3 regions of the Vreelandella lionensis genome follow, and region 1 is predicted to be linked to each of the others. Evidence: predicted binding sites of a transcription regulator. Region 1 holds the regulator's gene; each other region holds the start of a gene.
The links. Region 1 encodes sigma-54, which starts transcription at its own class of promoters, with help from an activator protein. Its sites were predicted from a motif close to TGGCACNNNNNTTGCTNT; they were not measured.
Positions count from the first base shown of each region.

Region 2: a site for sigma-54 is predicted at 2,350-2,367, ahead of amt (ammonium transporter). Genes of this name have one in related genera too.
Region 3: a site for sigma-54 is predicted at 2,088-2,105, ahead of glnL (nitrogen regulation protein NR(II)). Genes of this name have one in related genera too.

Region 1 covers NZ_JBITWC010000022.1:59,243-63,418, forward strand. The annotation lists gene lptC (LPS export ABC transporter periplasmic protein LptC) at 1-326, shown strand, start outside; gene lptA (lipopolysaccharide transport periplasmic protein LptA) at 335-838, shown strand; gene lptB (LPS export ABC transporter ATP-binding protein) at 850-1,608, shown strand; gene ACIGG6_RS13975 (RNA polymerase factor sigma-54) at 1,714-3,129, shown strand; gene hpf (ribosome hibernation-promoting factor, HPF/YfiA family) at 3,227-3,535, shown strand; gene ptsN (PTS IIA-like nitrogen regulatory protein PtsN) at 3,540-4,007, shown strand; gene rapZ (RNase adapter RapZ) at 4,073-4,176, shown strand, end outside.
Region 2 covers NZ_JBITWC010000002.1:85,135-89,310, forward strand. The annotation lists gene ACIGG6_RS01395 (peptide chain release factor 3) at 1-437, opposite strand, end outside; gene ACIGG6_RS01400 (putative motility protein) at 618-785, opposite strand; gene ACIGG6_RS01405 (NAD(P)/FAD-dependent oxidoreductase) at 930-2,171, opposite strand; gene amt (ammonium transporter) at 2,508-4,176, shown strand, end outside.
Region 3 covers NZ_JBITWC010000008.1:4,327-8,502, reverse strand. The annotation lists gene glnA (glutamate--ammonia ligase) at 1-1,316, shown strand, start outside; gene ACIGG6_RS06345 (DUF4124 domain-containing protein) at 1,436-1,969, shown strand; gene glnL (nitrogen regulation protein NR(II)) at 2,176-3,234, shown strand; gene ntrC (nitrogen regulation protein NR(I)) at 3,231-4,176, shown strand, end outside.

The sequences.
Region 1 (4,176 bases):
TGTCACCCCGTGCCACGCTGTTTGATAGCGAACAACGTGAGTGGCTCGCCACGGCGAACACTGGCACCCTCAATACCGAAACCCAAGCATTAACATTGGCAGGCTCCGCGCGGCTACTAGCGCCTGAAGAGGGGTGGCAGCTTGATACCGAACTATTAAACTACGACGGGACCACCCGGCATGCCTGGAGCGACACCCACGTAGTGTTGCAGCAGCCCCCTCAGCGTATGGAAGCCTCTCGAATGGATGTATGGCTGGATGACAGCCAAGTCCGTTTAACCAACAACGTGCGCGGCGTTCATCCGCCGGCCACCCGTTCCCCTTAGGAGTCGCGATGAATGCTCTAATCCGCACTGCACTTTTTGCCCTAGCCGTGCCGCTTGTCACGATTGCACTGCCTGTAGCGGCACAAAACCAAGCGCCTATTCATGTGGAGGCCGACCGGTTAGACCTTGACCAACGAGCAGGGACAGCCGTGTACACCGGTAACGTTGACATTCGCCAAGGCAATATGCAGCTACGCGGCGAGCGTGTCGAAATTCAGCGTAACGATGCTGGCGAGTTGTCTCGCGCCATCGCTACGGGCGAGCGTGCTTACTTGCGTAACCAAATTGAAGACCAAGAAACCCCTATAGAAGGCTGGGCGCGTCGGATTATTTATCACGTTTCCGAACGCCGGGTTGAGCTGATTGACCAAGCTGAGCTGACCCAGCAAGGAGATCACTTCCAAGGTGGACGTTTAGAGTACTTTATCGATCAAGAAGTAGTACAAGCACGCTCTGACGTTAGCGGCAGTGAAAATCAGCGTATTCGTATGACCCTTCAGCCCGAACAATAGGAAGTGGCCACGTGGCAGCATCAACATCCCCAGAACCCACACCAGTAAAAACGCTCTACGCCCATCATTTAGCGAAGAGCTATAAGCGCCGCCGTGTGGTTAAAGATATTAATCTGGAAATCACTCAAGGTAGCGTGGTTGGGCTACTTGGCCCTAATGGTGCAGGTAAAACCACCTCGTTTTATATGATTGTGGGGTTGGTCAAATCGGATGCGGGCAAAGTAGGCATTGACGACCTTGACCTCACTCATGCTCCTATGCATGAACGCGCCATGGCAGGGATTGGTTACCTACCCCAGGAAGCTTCCATCTTCCGCAAGCTCTCCGTGGCCGACAACATTATGGCCATTTTAGAGACACGCAAAGAGCTTGATCGAAGCGCCCGGGAAGCACAACTTGAGTTACTACTTGAAGATTTTCACATCACTCATATACGCGACAACTTAGGCATGAGTCTTTCTGGGGGCGAACGCCGCCGTGTTGAAATCGCCCGCTCTTTGGCCACCGAACCGGCCTTTATCCTGCTGGATGAACCTTTTGCCGGGGTTGACCCGATTTCCGTTGGGGAAATTAAAACTATCATTCGAGCGTTAAAGAAACGCCACATTGGTGTATTGATCACCGACCATAACGTTCGTGAAACGCTGGATATTTGTGATATTGCCTACATTGTTGGCGACGGTCACATCATTGCCAGTGGAAACGCCCAGGAAATCCTCAACAACCAGAAGGTTCGAGATGTCTATTTAGGCGCCGATTTCCGCCTTTAAACAGTGACCTGCAGAAGCATTTCTTTTAGTGGCATGCTTATTGCACTTGCACCAAGCCATAACTCGCTCTAGGGTGGAGCTTTCTGATTAACGAGTGGTTCTCAGATGGTCATGAAAGCTTCTCTCCAATTGCGTATCGGCACACAGCTGACCATGACACCTCAGCTGCAGCAGGCTATCGCCCTGCTTCAGCTATCGACGCTGGACCTTCGTCAAGAAATTCAGCAAGCGCTAGATGCCAATCCCATGCTTGAGCAAGAAGATGAGTTTGGCGAGCAGGCTGTCAGTGAGCCTCAAGAGGCTGAGTGGTCCGAGAGCATCCCCAACGAACTCTCCGTCGACAGTGACTGGTCAGATACCTATCAAGACATAGGCAGCCTGGGTGGCAGCAGTGAAGGCCCCGACTTCGAGCGCCAAGCCGCTGGACAAAGCCTACATGGCCACCTGCTATGGCAACTGGCCATGACAGACTTTAGCCCGCGAGAATACGCCATCGCGGAAAGCCTGATTGATGCGCTGGATGCCAACGGCTATCTCACCCAGCCGCTTAATGACATTCGGGAAGGATTAAAAGCCCAAGGCCATGACAGCTTAAGCCAGCGGGAAGTGGAAAATACCCTGCTGCGCTTGCAGCAATTTGAGCCCACCGGCGTCTTTGCCCGAGACCTGCGTGAATGCCTGATGCTGCAACTCGCCTCACTACCCGAGGACACCCCGCTGCTAATGCCCGCCAAACGGCTGGTTCGCCAGTTTTTGGAAGCATTAGGCAAAGACGATATGCGGCTTCTCAAGCGCCGTTTAAGCCTTGATGACGAGCAGCTTGACGATGTCATCCGTTTAATTCGCAGCCTTGACCCACGCCCTGGGAGCACCTATGGCGTTACCGACGACAGCTACATCACCCCCGACCTAGTCGTTCGGCATGACAATGAAGGCTGGCATTTAGAGCTCAATCCAGAAGCACTACCACGCTTGCGTATACAGCCCGACTACGCCAGCTTGATCAAACGCGCAGACAAAAGCCAAGACAACCAGTTCCTCAAAGAGCACCTCCAAGAAGCCCGCTGGCTGATCAAAAGCTTATCGAGTCGCAATGACACGCTGCTACGAGTTGGGCGTGAAATTATTGCACGCCAAATTGGCTTTCTGGAGCATGGCGAAGAAGCAATGAAACCGCTGATTTTAGCGGATATTGCTGAAGCGGTAGAGATGCACGAATCCACCATATCCCGTGTGACCACGCAGAAATTTATTCACACGCCGCGGGGCGTTTTCGAGCTTAAGTACTTCTTCTCAAGCCAGGTAAGCGGCCAAGACGGCGGCGACAGCCACTCCAGCACAGCCATTCGTGCCCGCATCAAAAAGCTGATTCAGGATGAACCCTCAGGAAAACCGCTCTCCGATAGCCGCTTGGTGACTCTACTTGAAGAGGGGGGCATTAGCGTTGCACGGCGTACTGTCGCAAAATACCGGGAGTCAATGGGCATTCCCTCGTCAAGTGAGCGCCGTCGTTTACGCTAGTTAAACGGTACGTATGAACAAACTCAACGCAAGGGCTTTGCAATAGCGTAAAAAGGGTTACAATCGAAGTACAGTCCGATGGATAAGGAGCACGTCAATGCAAGTAAACATCACTGGTCATCACGTTGAACTGACTGACGCCTTGCGTGACTACGTTAACGAAAAGCTGGAACGCGTTGAACGCCATTACGACAACATTACCACGGTGCAAGTGACCTTATCTGTTGAGAAGGAGCGCCAGCAAGCAGCCTGCACACTGCACGCTGCCGGTGCAGACCTTCACGCCGAAGCGCTTGATAACGACATGTATGCCGCTATTGATGCGCTAGCAGACAAAATCGATCGTCAACTCGTTAAACATAAGGAAAAAGCACAAGCTCGCGCCCAGGGCGCTGGTGTGCGTTAACTCAATGACGTTGGAAACCATCCTCCCCCCGGAGCGCGTGCTTTATGACGTTCCCGGGGGCAGCAAAAAACGGGTGCTGGAGTTTTTCAGCACCTTTATCGCCCAAAATACACCCAGCCTAGATAGCCAAGAGGTGTTTAGCCGCCTCATTGGCCGCGAGCGACTAGGCAGTACGGGGATAGGCAACGGGGTTGCCATCCCCCACGCTCGCAGTCCTCACTGTAGCGCACCCATTGCTGGCTTTTTAAAGCTTGCTGAGCCAGTAGACTTCGACGCCATTGATGGCGACCCGGTGGATCTTGTGTTTGTGCTGCTGGTACCAGAAGAGGCAGATGACACCCACCTAGCACTGCTTGGCCAAGTGGCTACTATTATGAACGACGCCCATACGCGTCAGCAGTTGCGTAAAGCCGATAGTCAGCGCGAACTCTTAGCACTTATTACCGCCAAGATTCGCGAACAAGCCGCCTAGGCTTTATGGGCGGTGGCCACTGCACGCAGCGATAATTTCCTCCTATGCAAGCCAAGAGAGACGCTATGCAACTGGTGATCATTAGCGGCCGTTCAGGGTCCGGTAAATCTATCGCCTTACAAGCGCTAGAGGATCTTGGCTACTACGCTATCGACAATTTACCCGCCAT
Region 2 (4,176 bases), on a different contig from region 1:
CGGTCCATTTTGTTGATAAACGTGAGGATAGGCGTAGTGCGCAGACGACACACTTCCATCAGCTTGATGGTGCGATCCTCGACGCCTTTCGCGCCGTCGATGACCATTAGCGCTGAGTCCACCGCCGTCAGCGTGCGGTAGGTGTCTTCAGAGAAGTCTTCATGCCCCGGCGTATCCAGTAGGTTGACGATACGCCCACCATAGGGGAACTGCATCACCGACGTGGTCACCGAGATGCCGCGCTCTTGCTCCATCTTCATCCAGTCAGACGTAGCATGACGATCATTGCGTTTACTTTTCACAGAACCCGCTAGCTGAATCGCATTCCCGAACAGCAGCATCTTTTCTGTAATAGTGGTTTTACCGGCATCAGGGTGCGAAATAATCGCAAAGGTACGGCGTAGCTCAGCTTCGCGCGCTAATTGGGCGTCAGACATGGAGTTCTCTAAGATGGTACAACGTGATGACTTAAAACGTAGCGCCAAACCTTCGGCGTTGTGTGTGCCTATGGTAACGCAACTCGCCTTCAACGGCATACCACCACGTGCAGAGAGCTTTTTCTGTAGATATAAAAAAACGCCGACAGGGTCGGCGTTTGAGTGCTTTTACCACAAGAATTAGGCGTAAGTGTTTACCTGAGTACCCACACTGCCTTCTTGCGACAAATTTGGCTGAGCACCAGCATCTGAAGAAGCCAGCACCTCGGTGATTTGCTCAGCCTGCATATCAAGAGCTTGTCGGAACATTTGCATTTGCGCCTGTTCAGCGGTTTGCGCTTGATTCATATATAGCGCTGTACTAACTGCATTGCTCGCAGCTACATCCATACTGCACCTCAATCTATTGAGTGACTTATTCAGCGTAGCAAACCCAACCTGACTAAGCCACATTTGTCACTTTCCATTATGTAACAGGGTGAGGCGCTCCGTTTAAAATCGATCTGCTCGAAAGGGGGTCATGTCGATTGCTGTTGGCTTTTCTTCCATCATATCAACCAACAGCTGGCCAGTAGCGGGACCTAGGGTAAAGCCCTGATGGCCATGCCCGAAGGCTAACCATAGACCCGCATGGCGCGGCGCTGGGCCAATGACTGGCTTCATATCTGGCAAGCAAGGCCGTGCGCCTTTCCACGCCGCGCTATCTTTTCGCTCACCTAGCGGGAAAATTGTCCGCGCCACTTTTTCGGCAGCGCCCAGCTGCTCTTCATCCGCGGGAGATTCAAGGCGGTCTAGCTCTGCCCCCGTCGTCAGCCGCACACCTGCATTCATCGGTGCCAGCAAATAACCGATCTCGGCGTCCATCAACCAGTAGTTTAATTTGGCCATTGGCTGTGTCGCGTAGTGCATGTGGTAGCCACGTTTCACAAACGTGGGGAAGTGGTAACCCAGCGGCTTCATCCATTGGCCAGCCCAGGGGCCAAGGGCCATGACAACTTGATCAGCCTCAAACGACTCCGCACTGGTCGTCACTTTCCAGTGATCATTTTGCTGAGTGACACCAGTGATGTCCGCTTGTACCAGTTGTCCGCCCATCGCTTCAAAAGACGCCGCATAGGCAGCCACCAAGCCACCCGGGTCAGCGACTGTCCAGGGGTCTAGCCAGTGAATAGCACCGATGATTTTATTGCCTAGCTGCGGCTCCTTCTCATTCAGCGCTTCTCGATCAAGAACGGTGAACTGTACGCCGTAAAGCTCGCGGGCTTCTTCAGCCTCTTTAACTCGCTTAGCGAGCTTTTCCGGCGTGCGATAGATTTCAAGCCACCCTTCCTTACGCACTAGATGCTCAGCACCAGCGGCCTCAATCATCGGCGCGTGGGCGTCCAAACAGAGCTGAATTAACGAGGCGTACTCAGGCACGATTTTTTTGTAGAGCCGTGACGAAGAGTGGTGCCAGTAACTCAGCAGTGGCGAGGCCGCATTGACCATACCGGCAGGCCGGTAACGGATATCGACCCGACGGTTTGGAAGCACACTCAATATCGTTTTCATATCACGGGGAAACGGATAAGGCCTAACTGCTTCACGCTGGATAATGCCCGCGTTTCCAAACGAGGTTTCGCGTCCAGGCTGGCGGCGATCCACCAGCGTTACTTGATAGCCACGCTTTTGCAGCTGCCAAGCAATACTGACACCCACCATGCCTGCTCCTAAAACCACCGTTTGACGCGCCATTATGATGCACTCCTCTCGCTCTATTGTTTGCCCAACCATATGCTGTTAATCACACAAGTAACATATTGAAAAATATCACCAATCAAACAGCTTTTGCACAGTTATAAACACTATTTTTAGACATTTTTTTAGTCTTTTATGACGCAAAAAGCTTAATTAAGGATGACTTTGCTAAGCACGGCATAACATTTGCTTAATCTCAGTTAACACTGCGTTTAACACCCCAGAAACCTTCCGCGACAGAAGCCACAGCGCGGCATTAATAGAAGACATCTTTCCTAACAATGCACCATGTCAGTGTTCACCTTGCACCAGATCAGCACAAGGATCACGCCAATGACCGACAGCTTTGATACAACACTCATCGATATGCTTTGGGTACTGTGGGCAGCTGCGCTGGTTTTCGTCATGCAGGCTGGTTTTCTTTGCCTGGAAGCGGGCACCACACGAACAAAAAGTGCCATTAACGTCGCTATGAAAAATCTAGCGGATTTTGCCATTGCCGTCAGTGTCTTTTGGCTGGTCGGTTTTGGGGTGATGTTTGGAACTTCCCAATCAGGCTGGATGGGTAGCTCACTGTTTGGATGGGAACTGGAGTCGACCGACACCTGGCTTGTCACTGTATTTATTTTTCAAGCCATGTTTTGCGCAACGGCAGCTACCATCGTGGCTGGCGCAGTCGCCGAGCGGATGCCGTTCCTTGGCTATTTATGGACGGCCTTCTGGATTGCACTACTGATTTACCCGGTATTTGGCCACTGGGCATGGGGCGGCCTGCTGGGCGGAACGCCAGGCTGGCTAGCGGCGCTGGGGTTTATTGATTTTGCCGGGGCCACCGTGGTGCATAGCGTAGGCGGCTGGGTCGCGTTAGCCGCTGTGCTGGTGATAGGCCCTCGTGAGGGGCGCTTTCAAGTAGACAAGCCCCCTACTGCGTTTCCTGCTGGAAATTTACCGCTTGCCATGCTGGGTGCCCTTTTTATGGTACTGGGCTGGTTCGGCTTTAATGGTGGTAGCACGCTGGCATTGAATAGCTCGGTGCCTGGCATTATCGCGAATACCATGTTGGGCGCCGTAGGCGGCATCTTATCCGCCATGCTGGTTGGTTGGCGGGTGCGCCGCTATGCGGATGTGATGTACGCCATTAACGGCGCAATTGCAGGTTTGGTCGCCGTCACCGCTGGCGCTCATGCGCTTTCCTTACCAGCCGCCTTTTTAATGGGAGGCGTTAGCGGAGTACTCATGGTGCTGGCAAGCGAATGGCTATTAAAACGGCGCATTGATGATGCGGTGGGAGCCATCCCCGCACACTTAGTGACAGGCCTATGGGGCACCCTGGCCCTACCCTGGCTGGCAGATCTAAATAAATTAGGTACCTCGCTTAGCCGGTTTGATCAATTTACGGTGCAACTACTGGGCGTGGTGGTGTGCGGCCTATGGAGTTTTGGGACTGCTTGGCTGCTATTTCGTATCACGAGGCGTTTTTTACCCCTTCGCGTCTCCAAAGATGCGGAAAAAATGGGGCTTAACCTAGCAGAACACGGGGCTCAAAATGAGCTTCATCAGCTTCTGGAGCATATGCGCCAGCACGAAAAACAGGGAGATATGCGCCAACGCATTGATGCCGACCCATTTACCGAGGTCGGGGAAATTGCAGCAAGCTACAACCGCGTATCTGCGGCGCTTGAACGCGCGGTAGGCCACACCCGAGTGATGTTACGCAATCTTCGCGACGGTGTGATTACCTGGCAAGCCGACGGAACGCTGACCGGCCTAAACCCAGGAGCGGAAGCCCTCTTTGGTGTTAATGCGGAGCAGTTGATTGGCCAGCCTGTCAGCACGCTACTGCCTAATAAACCGCTTGCGCCTGGGGCGCTGCATGAAATCAAACTGCGTACGGATGATCAGCAGGTGCGCTACCTAGAAATTCAGGTAAGCGAAGGAGCCGCTGGTTCAGTCTCAGAGTGTTCGGGAATGGTGCGCGATATTACCGAGCGCAAACAGCTTC
Region 3 (4,176 bases), on a different contig from region 1:
TCACCGTACCGGCACGCGACGTGAATGAAGAGTTTTTTGAAAACGGCCAAATGTTTGACGGCTCTTCTATTGAAGGCTGGAAAGGCATTAATGAATCCGACATGATCCTGCGTCCGGAAGACGGCACCGGCTTCCTGGACCCCTTCACCGAAGACGCTACCCTGATCCTGCGTTGCGACATCATCGAGCCTGCTACCATGCAGGGCTATGATCGCGACCCGCGCTCTATCGCTAAGCGTGCAGAAGCTTACCTGCAGTCTACCGGTCTGGGCGACACCGCCTTCTTCGGCCCAGAGCCGGAATTCTTCATCTTTGACGAAGTGCACTGGAAGTCCGATATCCAGGGCTCTATGTACAAAATCACGTCTGATGAAGGCGCTTGGGCAACTGACAACAAAGTAGAAGGCGGCAACCTGGGTCACCGTCCGCGCGTGAAAGGCGGCTACTTCCCGGTTCCTCCGGTCGATAGCTTCCACGATATCCGTGGCGCAATGTGTAACACCCTGGAAGCGATTGGCCAGACTGTGGAAGTTCACCACCACGAAGTTGCCAACGCGGGTCAGAACGAAATCGGCGTTAAATTCAACACGCTGGTGAAGAAAGCTGACGAAGTTCAGGAAATGAAGTACGTGATCCACAACGTGGCGCACGCTTACGGCAAAACCGCTACCTTCATGCCGAAGCCGCTGGTAGGCGACAACGGTTCTGGTATGCACGTACACCAGTCGTTCTGGAAAGATGGCCAAAACCAGTTCGCCGGTGACGAGTATGCGGGCCTGTCTGAAATGGCACTGTACTACATCGGTGGTGTTATCAAGCACGCTCGTGCTCTGAACGCCTTCACCAACGCTTCTACCAACTCGTACAAGCGTCTGGTACCGGGCTTCGAAGCACCGGTCATGCTGGCCTACAGTGCCCGTAACCGTTCTGCTTCTATCCGTATTCCTTACACCGCTAGCCCGAAAGGCAAGCGTGTAGAGACTCGCTTCCCTGATCCGACTGCTAACCCCTACCTGGCGTTTTCAGCGATGCTGATGGCGGGTATCGACGGTATCAAGAACAAGATCCACCCTGGCGATGCCATGGACAAGAACCTGTACGACCTGCCGCCGGAAGAAGGCAAGTCCGTACCGACCGTTGCCAACAGCCTGGACCAAGCACTGGAAGCACTCGATGCTGACCGTGCGTTCCTGACCGAAGGCGGCGTATTTACTGATGAAATGATCGATGCTTACATCGAGCTGAAGATGGAAGAAGTGGAGCGCATTCGCATGACCACTCACCCGATCGAGTTCGACATGTACTACTCTTGCTAAGAACGGTTGCTAAACACCGTTTTAACAAGAGTGCTAACATCACCCTTGCGGTGTGATTAGCCTGAAAAACCCCGCCTCGGCGGGGTTTTTTGTTGGAGCAACATAAGGGTGAGAAAGTAATGATCAGTAGATGGCGTTTGCGTCAAAAAAGTGGTTTGTCCACAGGGGCTGCGCTGCTGCTGGGCCTGTGGGTAAGCGCTGCGCAGGCTCAAACGGTGTATCGCGTGGTGGATGCGCAGGGCAACGTGACGTTTACTGACAACCCAGAGCGTGGTGGTAAAGCGATCACGCTGGCCCCGCTGCCAAGCGTGCCTACCGCTGCTCGGCCTGCTTCTCCGTCTCCCCGCGCGAAGGGGAATCCTGGCCAACCGTTTATGCCCTATGACCGCTTTGCGATTGCTAACCCAGTGGCGGGGGCCTCGCTGCGAAATAATATGACGCCGGTTGAAGTGGCGGTTTCGCCGCCGCTACGCGACGACCACCAAATTCAACTGCTCGTGAATGGCGAGCTAAGCCAATCTGCCCTGCATAGCGATGCGTTCTGGCTGGCGGGCTTGCCAGCGGGCCAACACCAGCTGCAGGCCGAACTGTTGGATAGCCAAGGGCGTATTCAACACCGCACCGATCCGGTGACTATTTTTATTGCTGAATAGTGCAATGCACTACAATGGTGCATAGGAGTATCTGGATTTGTTCGGCAGTGCGCTATAACGGCTCGCTGTGCCCACACCGGCTGCCCATCAGCCGTGCATGCCGCCGTTTGTGCTTAATTGGCGCGCTTTTTGCAGTTCCTCTCTCAACGATCCCATCACGCTATTGTTCATCACACTATTGTTAGAGCGACGTTTCAGGACACGCCATGTATCAGCGCTTATTAGAACATCTCACCACCGCAGTGCTACTGCTCGACGGTGAACTCCGTGTCCGCTGGATGAACCCAGCGGCGGAAGCGCTGCTAGCGGTGAGCTTTAGCCGTGTGCAGGGTATTAGCCTAGATACCTTGCTAGGCGGTGGGGAAAGTATTGATGAGGTATTGGCCAAAGCGCGGGATGCCTTTCACCCCTATACCCAGCGGGAAGCACGTATCACGCCGCTCAATAGTGAGCCGCTCACGGTGGACTATACGGTAACGCCCCTCTCAGCCGATGAGCTGCTGCTGGAAGTCGAGCCGCGAGACCGCTTGATGCAGATTTCCCGCGAAGAGGCGCTCACCACCCGCCAAGAGACCATTAAGGTGCTGGCGCGGGGCTTGGCCCACGAGGTGAAAAACCCATTAGGCGGCATTCGCGGTGCGGCGCAACTGCTGGAGCGTGATTTAGACGACCCGGCGCTGCGGGAATTTACCCATATCATCGTCGAAGAAGTAGACCGCTTACGAGATTTGGTTGATTCCATGCTGGGCCCGAACCGCATCATTAAACACGAGCCGGTCAATATCCATAAAGTGCTGGAGCGAGTGCGAGCGCTGCTGATTGCCGAGCATCCCCATGTCACCGTCAACCGCGATTACGATCCCAGCCTGCCGGATCTTTCCGGTGATGAGTCGCAAATGATTCAGGCGGTATTAAACGTGGCGCGGAACGCGGTTCAGGCCATGAGTGATGCAGAGACCCCCTCACCGGAGCTGATTCTGCGCACCCGTGCCCGGCGCCAGTTCACTTTAGGCGCCGAGCGGCACCGGCTAGTGAGCGAAGTCGGCGTGATTGATAACGGCCCTGGTATTCCTGAGAGCCTGCGCGAAACCCTTTTTTACCCGATGGTGTCTGGCCGCGCGGAAGGCAGCGGCCTAGGGCTATCGATTGCTCAGTCAATTTTGCACCAACATCAAGGATTGATCGAATGCGACTCACGACCTGGACATACCGAATTTCGTTTACTGATTCCATTAGTTATTAATTGCACCGGAGAAGCGTCATGACTGAGGCGACACGTACCGATGTTGCACGGGTGGTTATTGTCGATGATGACCGCGCTATCCGTTGGGTGCTGGAGCGCGCACTGGCGCAGCCAGACCTGGAGGTCGAGTGTATTGAGCGTGCCGACACAGCGCTGGCACGGCTGCTGGAAAGCCCACCGGATGTGCTGGTGACCGATATTCGCATGCCGGGGATTGATGGGCTGGATTTAATGTCACGGGTTCGCGAAGCCCACCCGGACCTGCCGGTCATTGTCATGACCGCTCACTCCGATTTAGATAGCGCCGTGGCCTCTTATCAGGGTGGGGCGTTTGAGTACTTGCCCAAGCCGTTTGATGTGGATGAGGCGCTAGCGCTGGTACGCCGTGCGGTAGCCCACGCCCGTGAACGCCAGCGGCCGGTGAGCGTGCCGGAAGGCCTAAGCGCCGAGATCATCGGTGAAGCGCCCGCCATGCAGGAAGTCTTTCGCGCCATTGGGCGGCTCTCCCATTCGCACATTACGGTACTGATTAACGGTGAGTCGGGCACCGGTAAAGAGCGTGTCGCCCAGGCGCTGCATCAGCACAGCCCGAGGGCGGGCAAGCCGTTTATTGCTTTGAATATGGCGGCAATTCCTCGTGACTTAATAGAGTCCGAGCTGTTTGGCCATGAGAAAGGCGCGTTTACCGGGGCGGCTGCCCAGCGCCAAGGGCGCTTCGAGCAGGCCAACGGTGGCACGCTGTTTCTGGATGAAATCGGCGATATGCCCGCCGAGACGCAAACCCGTCTGCTGCGCGTGCTGGCCGACGGCGAGTTTTACCGCGTGGGCGGGCATACCCCGGTAAAAGTTGATGTGCGGATTATCGCGGCAACCCACCAGAACCTAGAGTCGTTGGTAGATGATGGGCGCTTTCGTGAAGACTTGTTCCACCGTCTGAACGTGATTCGCGTTCATCTACCGCGCC